DNA from 3 places in the Micromonospora robiginosa genome. Region 2 is predicted to be linked to each of the others. Evidence: riboswitches for the same ligand, from Rfam matches in the RefSeq annotation. Region 2 holds a riboswitch; each other region holds the start of a gene.

What was found. A riboswitch is a leader RNA that binds a small molecule or an ion and turns the genes downstream of it on or off. The one in region 2 is predicted to bind cyclic di-AMP.
Region 1: linked by a shared signal. The riboswitch ahead of H1D33_RS23655 (C40 family peptidase) and the one ahead of H1D33_RS21410 (coiled-coil domain-containing protein) in region 2 are both predicted to bind cyclic di-AMP.
Region 3: linked by a shared signal. The riboswitch ahead of H1D33_RS14475 (C39 family peptidase) and the one ahead of H1D33_RS21410 (coiled-coil domain-containing protein) in region 2 are both predicted to bind cyclic di-AMP.

What each region holds. Positions count from the first base shown of each region.
Region 1 is NZ_CP059322.2:5,338,786-5,342,723, reverse strand. Features, by position in the region: gene H1D33_RS23660 (N-acetylmuramoyl-L-alanine amidase) at 1-1,449, opposite strand, end outside; cyclic di-AMP (ydaO/yuaA leader) riboswitch at 1,683-1,820, shown strand; gene H1D33_RS23655 (C40 family peptidase) at 1,888-2,865, shown strand; gene dcd (dCTP deaminase) at 2,937-3,515, opposite strand; gene H1D33_RS23645 (pyridoxamine 5'-phosphate oxidase family protein) at 3,594-3,938, shown strand, end outside.
Region 2 is NZ_CP059322.2:4,888,743-4,892,680, forward strand. Features, by position in the region: gene H1D33_RS21400 (SHOCT domain-containing protein) at 114-293, shown strand; gene H1D33_RS21405 (YibE/F family protein) at 454-1,722, shown strand; cyclic di-AMP (ydaO/yuaA leader) riboswitch at 1,877-2,007, shown strand; gene H1D33_RS21410 (coiled-coil domain-containing protein) at 2,012-3,037, shown strand; gene H1D33_RS21415 (carbonic anhydrase) at 3,101-3,754, opposite strand; gene H1D33_RS21420 (helix-turn-helix transcriptional regulator) at 3,926-3,938, shown strand, end outside.
Region 3 is NZ_CP059322.2:3,382,731-3,386,668, forward strand. Features, by position in the region: gene H1D33_RS14470 (hypothetical protein) at 541-1,089, shown strand; gene H1D33_RS14475 (C39 family peptidase) at 1,151-1,993, opposite strand; cyclic di-AMP (ydaO/yuaA leader) riboswitch at 2,199-2,339, opposite strand; gene H1D33_RS14480 (hypothetical protein) at 2,647-3,411, opposite strand; gene H1D33_RS14485 (hypothetical protein) at 3,543-3,938, opposite strand, start outside.

The DNA of each region.
Region 1 (3,938 bases), 450 kb from region 2:
GGTCTCGGCCGGCGGGGTGGGCGTCGGTACGCCCGGCGGCTGCTGGTTGCAGCCGACGAACGCCGGCCGGTTGGTGGCGAAGTCCGGGTCGATGGTGACCAGCCCGGTCCGCGACGTGCCGGTGGTCCGGAACGGCGCCTTCATCAGGTCGAAGTAGTGCGACCAGTCCCAGTAGGGGCCCGGGTCCCAGTGCATGCCCTTGACCGTGCCGGCGGTGGTGCCGGGCACGTTGTCGTGGCCGATGATGTGCTGCCGGTCCATCGGGATGCCGAACTTCTGCGCCAGGTACCGGACCAGCTTGGCCGAGCTGCGGTACATCGCCTCGGTGTACCAGGTGCCCTGCCCGGCGAAGCCCTCGTGCTCCAGGCCGATGGACTTGGCGTTGACGTACCAGTTGCCGGCGTGCCAGCCGACGTCCTTGGCCTTGATGTGCTGGGCGACGTAGCCGTCCACCGAGCGCAGCGTGTAGTGCCAGCCCAGGTAGTCGGCCCGCTTCACGAGGTCGACGCTGGGGGCGAAGTAGCCCTCGGTGTCGTGGATGACGATGTACTCGATCTTCTGCTGCTTGGGCCGGTTGCCCAGGTCGTGGTTGCCGTAGTCGCCCGGGTCCGCGCTGAGCTGCTCGTACGGCGCGGGGATCCACTCGCAGGCCAACCGCACCGGGCACTCCAACCCGTCCGGTCGCGCGGCGTGCCGCAGGCCGAGCCGGGCCAGGCCGGCACGGTCCGGCTGCGCGGTGGTGGCGGCCAGCGTGACCCGCTGCCCGTCGTCGGTGGTGCGGGTGGCGCCCTGACCGAGCTGGTCGTAGACCTCGTCGGCGAAGGCCGCCGCCGCGTCGGCGGTGTCCGCGCCGGAGTAGCGGGCCACCGCGCCGTACCAGGCCGCGGCGTCGCTGCCGGCGCCGACCGGCCCGCCCAGTGCCTTCTGGTACGAGGCGAGCAGCGCCGCCCCGCCGCGGATGTTCGCCGCCGGGTCGGTGCGCAGCTTCTGTGCGTCGAGCCCGGTGAGCGTCGCGGCGGCGTCGAGCGTCTGGAGCGAGGCCTTCGGCAGCGGCGTCTCCCGGGCCGGCGCGGCGGCGGTGGCCGGGTCGAGGGTGAGCGGGCGGGCGTCGTCGCCGCGCGGGTCCTCGTCCTCGTCGACGTGGGCGCTGCCCGGCGTGGCGAGGACGTGCGCGGCGTCGGTCAGGTGCATCGGGCCGTAGCCGCCGCTGGTGCTGGGCTGGCCGGGGTGGACGTCCCAGCGGGACTCCAGGTAGGAGACGCCGAGCAGCACGTCCTGCGGTACGCCGTACTCGGTGGCGGCCGCGGCGTACTGCTGCTGCCGGTCGCCGGTGGGTGGGGCGGACTGCGGCGCGGCGGTCACCGGGCCGGTGGTCGCCAGCGCGGTGGCGGCGGCCACGGCGGCGGCGAGCAGTATCCGTCTGCCCGACGGCGGGGGTGAGAGGTGCATCGAACCTCCTGGACAGGGATGGGGGTCACTGCGTCCCCACCCTCACTCCGGGCACCCGCGTCGGTCAATACCTTTCCGGTGCTTAATGTTGCATGAAAGAAAGCTTCACTCGTGTCTCGCGTCAGATATTCGGCACGGAGTGTCACGGCCGTTCGGGTTGCGGATCGATAACAGAGGTCCCTACTCTGGTCAATCGTCGGCCGCCAGTCTCATCGTCCACCCCGGGCGGTGACGGTCCGACACCGCCGAGTCGCCCACGGGCGAACCGGGGACCCAGGTACCTGGGGTGAATCCGCAGCCACTGCGGTAGGGCGGCTCCCTTCCCGCCCGAACCCGTCAGCTAACCCGGTAGGCGGTCAGACGAAGGAGTACGGACGCCCGGTGGCACTCCATGCCCCGCGGCCGACGTCGAGCCGGTCTGCCGACCGGTCCGCCGTCGTGCCGCGTTCCCGCTGGTCCCGCTGCACCACCACACTCGCCGCCCTGGTCGGCGCCGCGGTCGTCCTGACCGGTGGCGCGACGGCGGCCCACGCCGAACCCTCGGTCGCCGAGATCGAGGCCCAGATCGACCGCGACTGGAACAAGCTCGAACCCGTCATCGAGCAGGTCAACTCCGTCCGCGAGCAGCTCGCCGCGCGGCGCCGGCAGGCCGACGCGCTCGGTAAGCAGATCGCCCCGCTCCAGGCCCGGGTGGACGCCGCGCTGGGGCAGGTCGGCGGGCTCGCCGCCGACGCGTACAAGGGCGACAACCTCTCCACCGTCAACGCGCTACTGGGCAGCCGCTCGCCGAGCGAGCTGGTCAGCGGCCTGGAGATGCTCGACCGCTTCGCGCACCACCAGCAGGAGCAGGTGCACGACATCGCCGAGCTGCGCGACGAGCTGGCCGCGAAGAAGAAGCCGCTGGACGCGATGGTCGCCGACCTGAGCCGCACCGAGGCGCAGCTCGCGGCGAAGAAGAAGCAGATCGACGCCGAGATCGCCAGGCTGCAGAAGCTGCGGCTCAAGGTGTACGGCAACGGCGGTGGCGGCAAGCTGCGTCCGGCCCCCTGCCCGTCCGGGTATCCCGGCGGCGCGGCCGGCGTGGCGGTCAAGTTCGCCTGCGCCCAGATCGGCAAGATCTACGTCTGGGGCGCCGCCGGCCCGGACCACTTCGACTGCTCCGGCCTGACCATGGCCGCCTGGGCCAAGGCCGGGGTCTCGCTGCCGCACAACGCCCGGCAGCAGCACGACGTGACGAAGCGGGTCAGCCGCGCCGAGCTGCGCGCCGGTGACCTGGTCTTCTACTACGGCGACCTGCACCACGTCGGGATGTACGTCGGCGACGGCTGGGTGGTGCACGCCTCCCAGTCCGGCAAGCCCATCACCATGAAGCGGTACGACGACGGCGACATCAACAGTTACGGCCGCCCCGGCTGAGATGTAAGGAGGGGCCCCCGCTTAACGCATTCTGCATAGGCGGGGGCCCCGCTTAACAGCGGCGGAGATCGTCAGCGCGTCGGCCAGGTGCGCCAGCTCTGCCAGGAGCGGCTCGGCGTCGGGCCGCGCTGGCCCTGGTAGCGCGAACCGTAGACGGCCGAGCCGTACGGGTGCTCGGCCGGCGAGGACAGCCGGAAGATGCACAACTGGCCGATCTTCATGCCCGGCCAGAGCGTGATCGGCAGGTTCGCCACGTTGGACAGCTCCAGCGTGACGTGGCCGGAGAAGCCCGGATCGATGAAGCCGGCCGTGGAGTGGGTCAGCAGGCCGAGCCGGCCCAGGGACGACTTGCCCTCCAGCCGGCCGGCGAGCTGGTCGCCCAACGAGATGACCTCCAACGTGGAGGCGAGCACGAACTCCCCGGGGTGCAGCACGAACGGCTGCCCCTCCGGCACCTCCACCATCGACGTCAGGTCGTCCTGCTGCATCGACGGGTCGATGTGGGTGTAGAGATGGTTGTTGAAGACCCGGAACAACCGGTCCAGGCGTACGTCGATGCTGGACGGCTGCACCAGCGTGGGCTCGAAGGGCTCCAGCGCGAGCGTGCCCGCCTTGATCTCGGAGACCAGGTCGCGGTCGGAGAGCAGCATCGGAACACCATAGCGACCGGTACGGGTGACCTGCGTGTCGGACTGCACTCTCGTACACGTGTTCGATAGAATGTCGGCATGGCTTCCTGGTCCGAATTCGCCGCCGACGAGCCCCGCCTCGCCGCCGAGATCCGCCTTCTGATCCAGCAGTACGGGCCGGGCTTCGGCTACCTCGCCACGGTCCGCGCCGACGGCGGCCCCCGGGTGCACCCGGTGTCCCCGCTGATCACCGACGACGGGCTCTGGTGCTTCGTCATCGACTCCCCGAAACGGCGTGACCTCGAACGCGACGGCCGCTACGCGCTGCACTCGTTTCCGCCGGAGGAGAGCGACGACGAGGCCTACGTGGCGGGTCGAGCCCGTCCGGTGGCCGACCCGGCCACGGTGGCCCGGCTGGCCCGGCTCGGCCGGGCGGCCCCGCAG
Region 2 (3,938 bases):
CCCCCGGCCGCTCGCGGACGTACCGTCGAGGTGACGGCAGGTCGGCGTCAGGCCGATCCGCCGGACGGACGGAGGGCGGCGCGATGATGTGGTCGGGCCCGATGATGGGCTGGATGTGGCTCTGGTCCCTGCTCGCGCTCGCGGCGCTGGCGGGGCTGTTCTGGCTGGTGGTCCGGCTGCCCGGTGCGGGCGCCGCGACGCCGGGCACGGCCCGGCGCATCCTCGACGAGCGCTACGCACGCGGCGAGATCGACGAGGACGACTACCGGCGGCGGCGCGCCGGCCTGAGCTGACCGCCGGCCGGCCGACGGCCGGCGGTGACCTCCCGGGCGGCCCGACCGGTCCTGGCTACCATGGCCCGGCGACGACCGGGCGTGGTCCGCACGCGTCCGCGCCGGCCGGTGACCGACCGGCCCGGTGACCGGGTCGCGCCGCGAACAGTTGGGAGACGCCGTGGGCGCCGACCACAGCCGCCCCGCCCCCGCGCCGCCGCGTGTCCGCCGGCTGCTCGTCGCGACCGTGGTGCCGCTCTTCGCGCTCACCGTCATCGCGGCGCTGGCGCTCTGGCCCCGCTCGGGGCCGGAACCGGCGGGCGGCGAGAACGTGCCGCGCCACCAGGGGACGGTGACCCGGGTGGTGACCGAGCCCTGCCCGCCGACCCCGGAGGCGCCGACCGGCGCCGGCGGCCCGTGCGGCACCGTGACCGTCGCCGCCGAGCAGGGCCCGGACGCGGGCCGGCAGGTCGAGACGCCGATCCCCGCCGGGCCCGGCGCGCCCCGGGTCGAGGTCGGCGACGAGGTGATCCTGGTCGAGCTGACCGACCCGGCCGACCCGACGGTGAAGGCCTACAACATCGCCGAGCACCAGCGCGGCACGCCGCTGGTCTGGCTGGTGGCGCTCTTCGCCGCCGCGATCGTGGCGTTCGGCCGCTGGCGTGGGCTGGCCGCGCTCGGCGGGCTGGTGGCCAGCTTCGCCATCCTGCTCGGCTTCGTGCTGCCCGGGATCGGCGCCGGCCGCTCCCCGCTGCCGGTCGCGATCGTCGGCGCCGCGCTCATCATGTTCGTGGTGCTCTACCTGACCCACGGGATCAGCGCGCAGACCTCGGTGGCGGTGCTCGGCACGCTCGGCAGCCTGGTGGTCACCGGCGTGCTCGGCACGCTCGCCACCGGCGCCACCCACCTGACCGGCTTCGGCAGCGAGGACGCCACCACGCTCTCCATGTTCCAGGGCGACGTGGACCTGCACGGGCTGCTGCTGGCCGGCATCATCATCGGCTCGCTGGGCGTGCTGGACGACGTCACGGTCACCCAGTCGGCGACCGTCACCGAGCTGGCCCGCGCCAACCCGGGGCTGTCCCGGCGGCAGCTCTACCGGGCGGCCACCCGGGTCGGCCGGGCGCACATCGCGTCCACCGTGAACACCATCGTGCTGGCGTACGCGGGCGCCTCGCTGCCGCTGCTGCTCCTGCTGGTCGCCGACTCCCGCCCGGTGAGCCAGATCCTCACCAGCGAGTTCCTCGCCCAGGAGATCGTCCGTAGCGCGGTCGCCACGCTCGGCCTGATCGCCGCCGTACCGCTGACCACGGCGCTGGCCGCGGTCGTCACCACCGCCGGGCGCCGCGAGGCGGACCCCGGCCGGCCGCCGCCGGATCGGGACGCGGCGATGGAGGCGCTCGGCGGAGGACGACCCGGCGGCCCGAGGAGTACGGAGGCCGCATGGTGACACTCCGCAGCGTGACGGCCGACGTCAAACGCGATGCGGCTCACGCTGGGCAATGTCGAATTCTCGCGATTGGTCGGCTTCCGGACGTAGATCCCCGGTCGGGATCTCGGGTAACCTCGCCCCCGGTCACCGCCGAAGGCGCGCACCGGCGCCTGCGGTGCCGCCGCCCAATCGCCTCCGGGCGAACCGGGGAACCAGGTACATGGGGTGAATCCGCGCGAGCGGTAGGGGCCACTTCCGTCCCGAACCCGTCAGCTAACCCGGTCGGCGGTCGACGGAAGGGAACACTGTGACGGCACCCCTGCGCCGCTGGTCGACACCCGTGGTGGCCGTGCTCGCCGCGCTCGCCGTGCTGGTCGGGCCGACCTCGGCGACGGCCGCCCCGCACGCCGCCGCCCCCAAGCCCTCCGGGCACGCGGAGGACGACGAGCCGCCGCTCATCACCGAGGCGATCGACTCCGCCAACCGGAACTACCTGCAGGCCAAGTCGAAGCTCACCACGTCGCAGCAGCGCCAGAAGCGGCTGGCCGCCGAGAAGGCCGCGGCCGAGGCCGAGCTGGCGGCGCTCAGCCCGCAGGTCAACCAGATCGCCGCGCAGTCCTACCGGACCGGCCGGATGGGCGCGATGGCGATGCTGCTGGAGAGCCGGTCGCCCGACTCGTTCGTGGAACGCGCCAGCGCCCTGGACGAGCTCAACCTCTTCAACGCGCAGCGGCTCGCCGCCGTCAACGACGCCAGGAACCGCGCCGAGCAGGCCAAGATCGCCGCCGACGCCGAGGTGCGCGAGCAGGAGAAGCAGACCAACGCGATGGCCCGCGAGCGGACCGAGGCGCAGAAGGCGCTGAAGCTGGTCGGCGGCCTGGGCTTCACCGGCGGCCTGGTCTCGGCCACCTCGCCGGTCGCCAAGATCGGCCCCGGCCGGACCGCCGACGGCGGCTGGAAGTCCGAGTCGTGCAGCGAGAACGACCCGACCACCTCCGGCTGCGTCACGCCGCGCACGCTGCACGCGTACAAGGAGGTCAAGCGCGCCGGCTTCAACCGCTTCGTGGGTTGTTACCGGCCGGGCGGCCCGTGGGAGCACCCCAAGGGCAAGGCCTGCGACTGGTCCCTGCAGAACAGCGGCTTCTCGCCGTGGCACAACAACGACACCCGCAGGTACGGCAACGAGGTCGCCGCCTTCCTCATCCGCAACGCGGACCGGCTGGGCATCTACTACGTGATCTGGAACCGGCAGATCTGGTTCCCGGCCACCGGCTGGAGTTCCTACAGCGGACCCTCCAACCACACCGACCACGTGCACATGTCGCTGCTCTGACGCGACAGGCACACACGGAAGGGGCCGCCCTCGGGCGGCCCCTTCCGTGTGTCCGGGTGCGACTCAGCCGGCGAGCGCCGGGTCCACCGGCGCGGCCGGGGCGGGCAGCGGGTCCGGGGACTGCGCCACCGTCCGCACCTCGCCGCCGCTGAGCCGGTACGACATGCCGACCACCGTGCACGCGCCACCGGCCACCCGCTCGGCGAGCACGGTCGAGCGGGCCAGCAGCGTCTCCACGATCTGCGCGATGTGGACGTCGACGATGCCGTCGAGGTCCTCGACCCCCTCCCGGGCGGCACGCAGCAGGCTGGGCGACACGGCGTCCACCACCGCGCCCAGGTGCCCGGCCGGGGCGGAGCCGGTGCGGACCGCCTCGCGGGCCGCCTGGACCGCGCCGCACGAGTCGTGGCCGAGCACCACCACGAGCGGCGTGCCGAGGACGGTAACCGCGTACTCGACGCTGCCGAGCACCTCGGGGCCGGCGGTGTGGCCGGCGGTGCGCACCACGAAGAGGTCACCGAGACCCTGGTCGAAGATGATCTCGGCGGCGAGGCGGGAGTCGGAGCAGCCGACGATCACCGCGAACGGGTGCTGGCCGTCGGCGACCGCCGCCCGACGACCGGCGTCCTGATTCGGGTGCTGCGGCACACCGGTGACGAACCGCTGGTTACCGGCCCGCAGCTCGGCGAGTGCCTCGTCGGGGGTGGTCGGGATCATCGCTGTTCACCTCGTCCTCACAGGGCACGACCAGGCCGGCCGGCGGCGGTGTCGGCCTCGCGACCCACCGTCACACGCGACCGACAGCACGTCAAGATTTCGTGATCCGCATTTCATACGTCAGCGTTCGACGTCGCGCCGGGTCGGGGTCCGGACCGCCGAAGCCATACGATGACCACCATGG
Region 3 (3,938 bases), 1.5 Mb from region 2:
TCCGGTTGCGCGTCGGGTGGGGCGGGTGGCGGGTGGCACTGCGGTGGGATCTGACTGGGTGTGTCGGGTGGGTGGGGTGTCCGGTTCGGGGTGGTGGGTGGCACTCTGGCGGCGGAATCGGGGCGGGGTGCGGGGCGTTGTAACCGGGTGAACGACCGAGCCAGGCGACCGGGTGAACGACCCCGAGCCAAGCGACCGGGTAACGCCCCGAGTCGAGCGACCGGGTGAATGCCCCGAGCCGGGCAACCGGGCGAACGACCCGAGCCAGGTGAGCGTCCCCGCGCCGCCAGCCCTGGATCCCCGGGGGTCAGCCGGCCCGCATCTATCGGGCCAGCCGACTGACCCGCAGCCTTCGCCCCACGATGGTGACGGTCCCCGGGAATGGTGGTGGCCGGCCGGTCGTTACACACACTCCCGGCCCCCGCGACGAGCCCCGCGCTCCGCGCCCACGCCGGAAACCCCCTGACCTTTTCGAGCGCCTGACGGTGCCCGCACCCCCGTCCCCCGCGAGGGTGTGTTGACCCCCGAATGGAGCCCACCATGAACACGATCCTGCGCAAGAGCATCCTCGGTATCGCTGGTCTGGCCTTCACCGGTGGCGTGTTCGCCGGCCCGATCGCCGCCCACGCCGACACCCCCGCGCACGCCGCCGCCAAGCCGGTGACGGCCACCGTGCAGGGCGAGCAGTCCACCATCACCCTCAACGACGAGCAGACCGCCAACGCCAAGGCGATCATCGCCGCGACGAAGAAGGCCGGCCTGCCCGAGCGGGCCGCGGTCATCTCGATCGCGACCAGCCTGCAGGAGTCGAAGCTGGAGAACCTCGGCCACCTCGGCGACCGCAACGACCATGACTCGCTGGGCCTGTTCCAGCAGCGCCCCTCCAGTGGTTGGGGTACGCCGGAGGAGATCACCGACCCCGAGCACTCCACCCTGGCCTTCCTGAAGGGGCTGAAGCAGGTCGACGGCTGGCAGGACATGCCCCTGACCGACGCCGCGCAGACCGTGCAGGTCTCCGCCTACCCGGACGCCTACGCGCAGTGGGAGAAGCAGGCCACCGACCTCGTCGCCCAGCACTGGACCAAGTAAGCGCGAAGAAGGCCGGCACCCCGAAACGGGTGCCGGCCTTCACGCGTACCGAAGAAAGAGGTCAGGCGGAGTAACCGCGCGTGGCCATCCAGTTCGCCAGGTCGATCGTGCTGACCCAGTACGACGGCAGCGACGGGTCGGCCGAGTCGGCGATCCGCACGGTCCGGCCGTCGTTCTTGTAGCCGACCACGGCGATGTAGTGGCCGCCCGGGAACGAGTGCCAGCCGCCGTTGGTGTCGGTGGCGTCGCCGACGATGTTCGAGACGACGGCCCGGCCGTTGCTGACGGCCCGTACGACGTCGGCCTGGAGCTGGTCGATCTGCGCTCGGGTGGCCGAGCCCGGGATCATGCGGGTCCGGTACGGGTTGCCCTTGACCTGCTGGTTGAGGACGCGGGTGGTGTCCTCGGCGGAGTTGGTGCCCATCTCGGTGGTGCCGAGGGCGACGGCCAGGGTGTCCTGGCTGCGCTCGATGCCGTTGGCGCTGAGCGCGTTGCGCACGGCGGCCGGACCGCAGTAGTAGTAGGTGGTCTGCGCCTGGTAGTCGTAGTCGAGCGTCCGGCTCGACGGCGGCTTCGGCTTGGCCGTGCGGGTGGTGTCCGGGTCGGCAGCCTTCGCCGAGGCCGAGGCGCTGGGCCGGGGCGACGCGCTGGGCGTGGCGCTGGGCGACGTGCTCGGGGCCGGGACGGCGATCCGGGCCTCGCTGCGGCTGGCGGTGTCGCCGAGCCGGGCGCCGAGGTCGGCCACCGAGGCGGTGTTCTCCTGGCGGACCGGGGCGTCGTCGGTGGCGGCGAGGGCGGCGCCGGTGCCGCTCGCGAGCACGAGGGCCGCTGCCGAGCCGGCGATGATCTGGTACGGGCGCTCGGTGGCGAGACGCCGCAGTTGACGCTTCAGGTGGTGCTTCACGGTGGTTCCTCCACGGGGGTGAGCGGCACGCGCCGGCCCGGCGCGCGGAGGAACTCACACGCGCTGGCGGGCGGCAGGGCCGCGGAAGCGACGCCCGGGCTGCCGGGCGATCAGGGGTCGGGGGACGTGTCGCCGGTCAGGCGAGCGCCGGTACCCGGTGGCCGTGGAGGCGGGGGACGATCGGGGGGTGGAGGGCACGAGGCGGAACTCCTTCCGTGGCCGCCGACCGGGTTAGCTGACGGATTCGGGCGGGAAGTACGCCCTACCGCGGCCGTGGCGCGCGGATTCACCCCGGTGTTGCTGTGGGTCCCCGGTTCGTGTGTGCACGATTAGGCGGGTCGGCACGGCGTCGCCATCTGCGACCGTCAACCGCACCGGACGCGCCGACACTACCGGCGGGTAAACGCCCTGCCAAGCGCCGCCACCTGCGGAAACGTGCGGGGCGACTACGGATTCGGTGCAGCCGGTCACCGATGCCCCTCAATGGGACGAGCGGCTACGCCGGTAGCTGTCCGCCCAAAAGGGGGACATCCGGCCGGCGGAGAAACGGGCAGCAGGCGCAGCACCGGTCATCGGGTCCGGCCGTCGCCGGTCGGACGGCGCCCGTGACCGGGCTCACCACACTCGGTAACGATTCGGCCGAGGTCGTCGGCTCAGCCCACCCGGGCCGGACGCCAGCGGGCGCTCCGCACGGCCGCCGTCGCCGGGACGCGGGTCGCGGCCGGGGCCCGGGACGCCGGCACGGGCCGCAGCGCGACGGCTGCCGCGTACGCCTCGGCGGCGAGCGTGCGGGCCGACTCGGCGGCCAGTTCGGCGTCCCGCCACGCCAGGCGCTCCCGCTCGGCGGCAGTCTCCCAGCCGGCCCGACGCCCGTCACGGACCGTGCGGGCCAGCACGATCTCCTGCTCGGCCGGGTGGCGGCGCGGGTCCCACCCGTTGCGGTGGGCCAGCACGTCGGCGAGTTGGCGGGCGGTCAGGTCGCCCCGCCAGTGCGCCGACATGGCGGCGTGGTGCAGCCAGCGTTCCCGTGCCGCGTACTCGGTCGGGGTGTGTGGCGTGTGCGGGGCGGGCAGCGCGCCGGCGGCGGCCAGGCGGCGGGCGGCGGTGTCCGCCTCGTCGTACGCCGCCCAGGCCCGGTCCGCCTCGGTCTGCGCGGCCAGCCACCGCTCGCGGCGGCGATGTGCGGTCTGGGCGGCTCCGGCGGCGGCCACGGCCACCTCGTCGGCGTATCGGGCGAGGTCGGCGCGGTGGAGGGTGTCCGCGTCGACCGGGTCGGCTTCGACCTCGGTCGCGCCGTCCCGCTCCGGGCGGGCGACCAGCACGGCGAGCAGGGCGAGCGCGAGCACGATCAGCGCCGACCAGATGGCGGCGGCCTCGGGAACCGCGGTGAGGAAGTTGAGGAGAACGGTCTGCGACATGGTCGGCACCTCACGGGAGACGAAAGCGGGAAGATCCGCACGGGCCGGGCGGGTACGGGCGCCGCCGAAACGCCGAGGGCGGGTGCGGGGTGAGGTTCGGGTGGAGGGGCGCGGGCCGGACCCGCGGCGGGTCAGCGGGCGGGCGGGGCCCGCGGGCCGGCCGGCGCCGGCGGCTGACCGCCGGGCAGCGGGAGCCGGCGGGAGGGCGGCACGGCGGCGCTCTCCGGCTGTGGCTCGGTCACACCGGTGGGGGCGCCCTGCCGCGCGGCGGCGAGGCCACGCTGCCGTTCGGCGTTGGCGTCGTCGTGCCGCTGGGCGTCGGTGCCGCGCTGCCATCCGGCGGTGGCGTCGTCGTGCCGCTGGGCGTCGGTGCCGCGCTGCCATCCGGCGGTGGCGTGGGCCGTCAGGCCGGCGGCGGTGCCGGTCGACGCCGGTGCCGCCGCGGAGACGCCGGCCGGCAGCGCGGCGGCGCCGATCGAGAAGGCGACCACCACGGCCAGGCTGGCCAGCATCCGTGCGACCCAGCG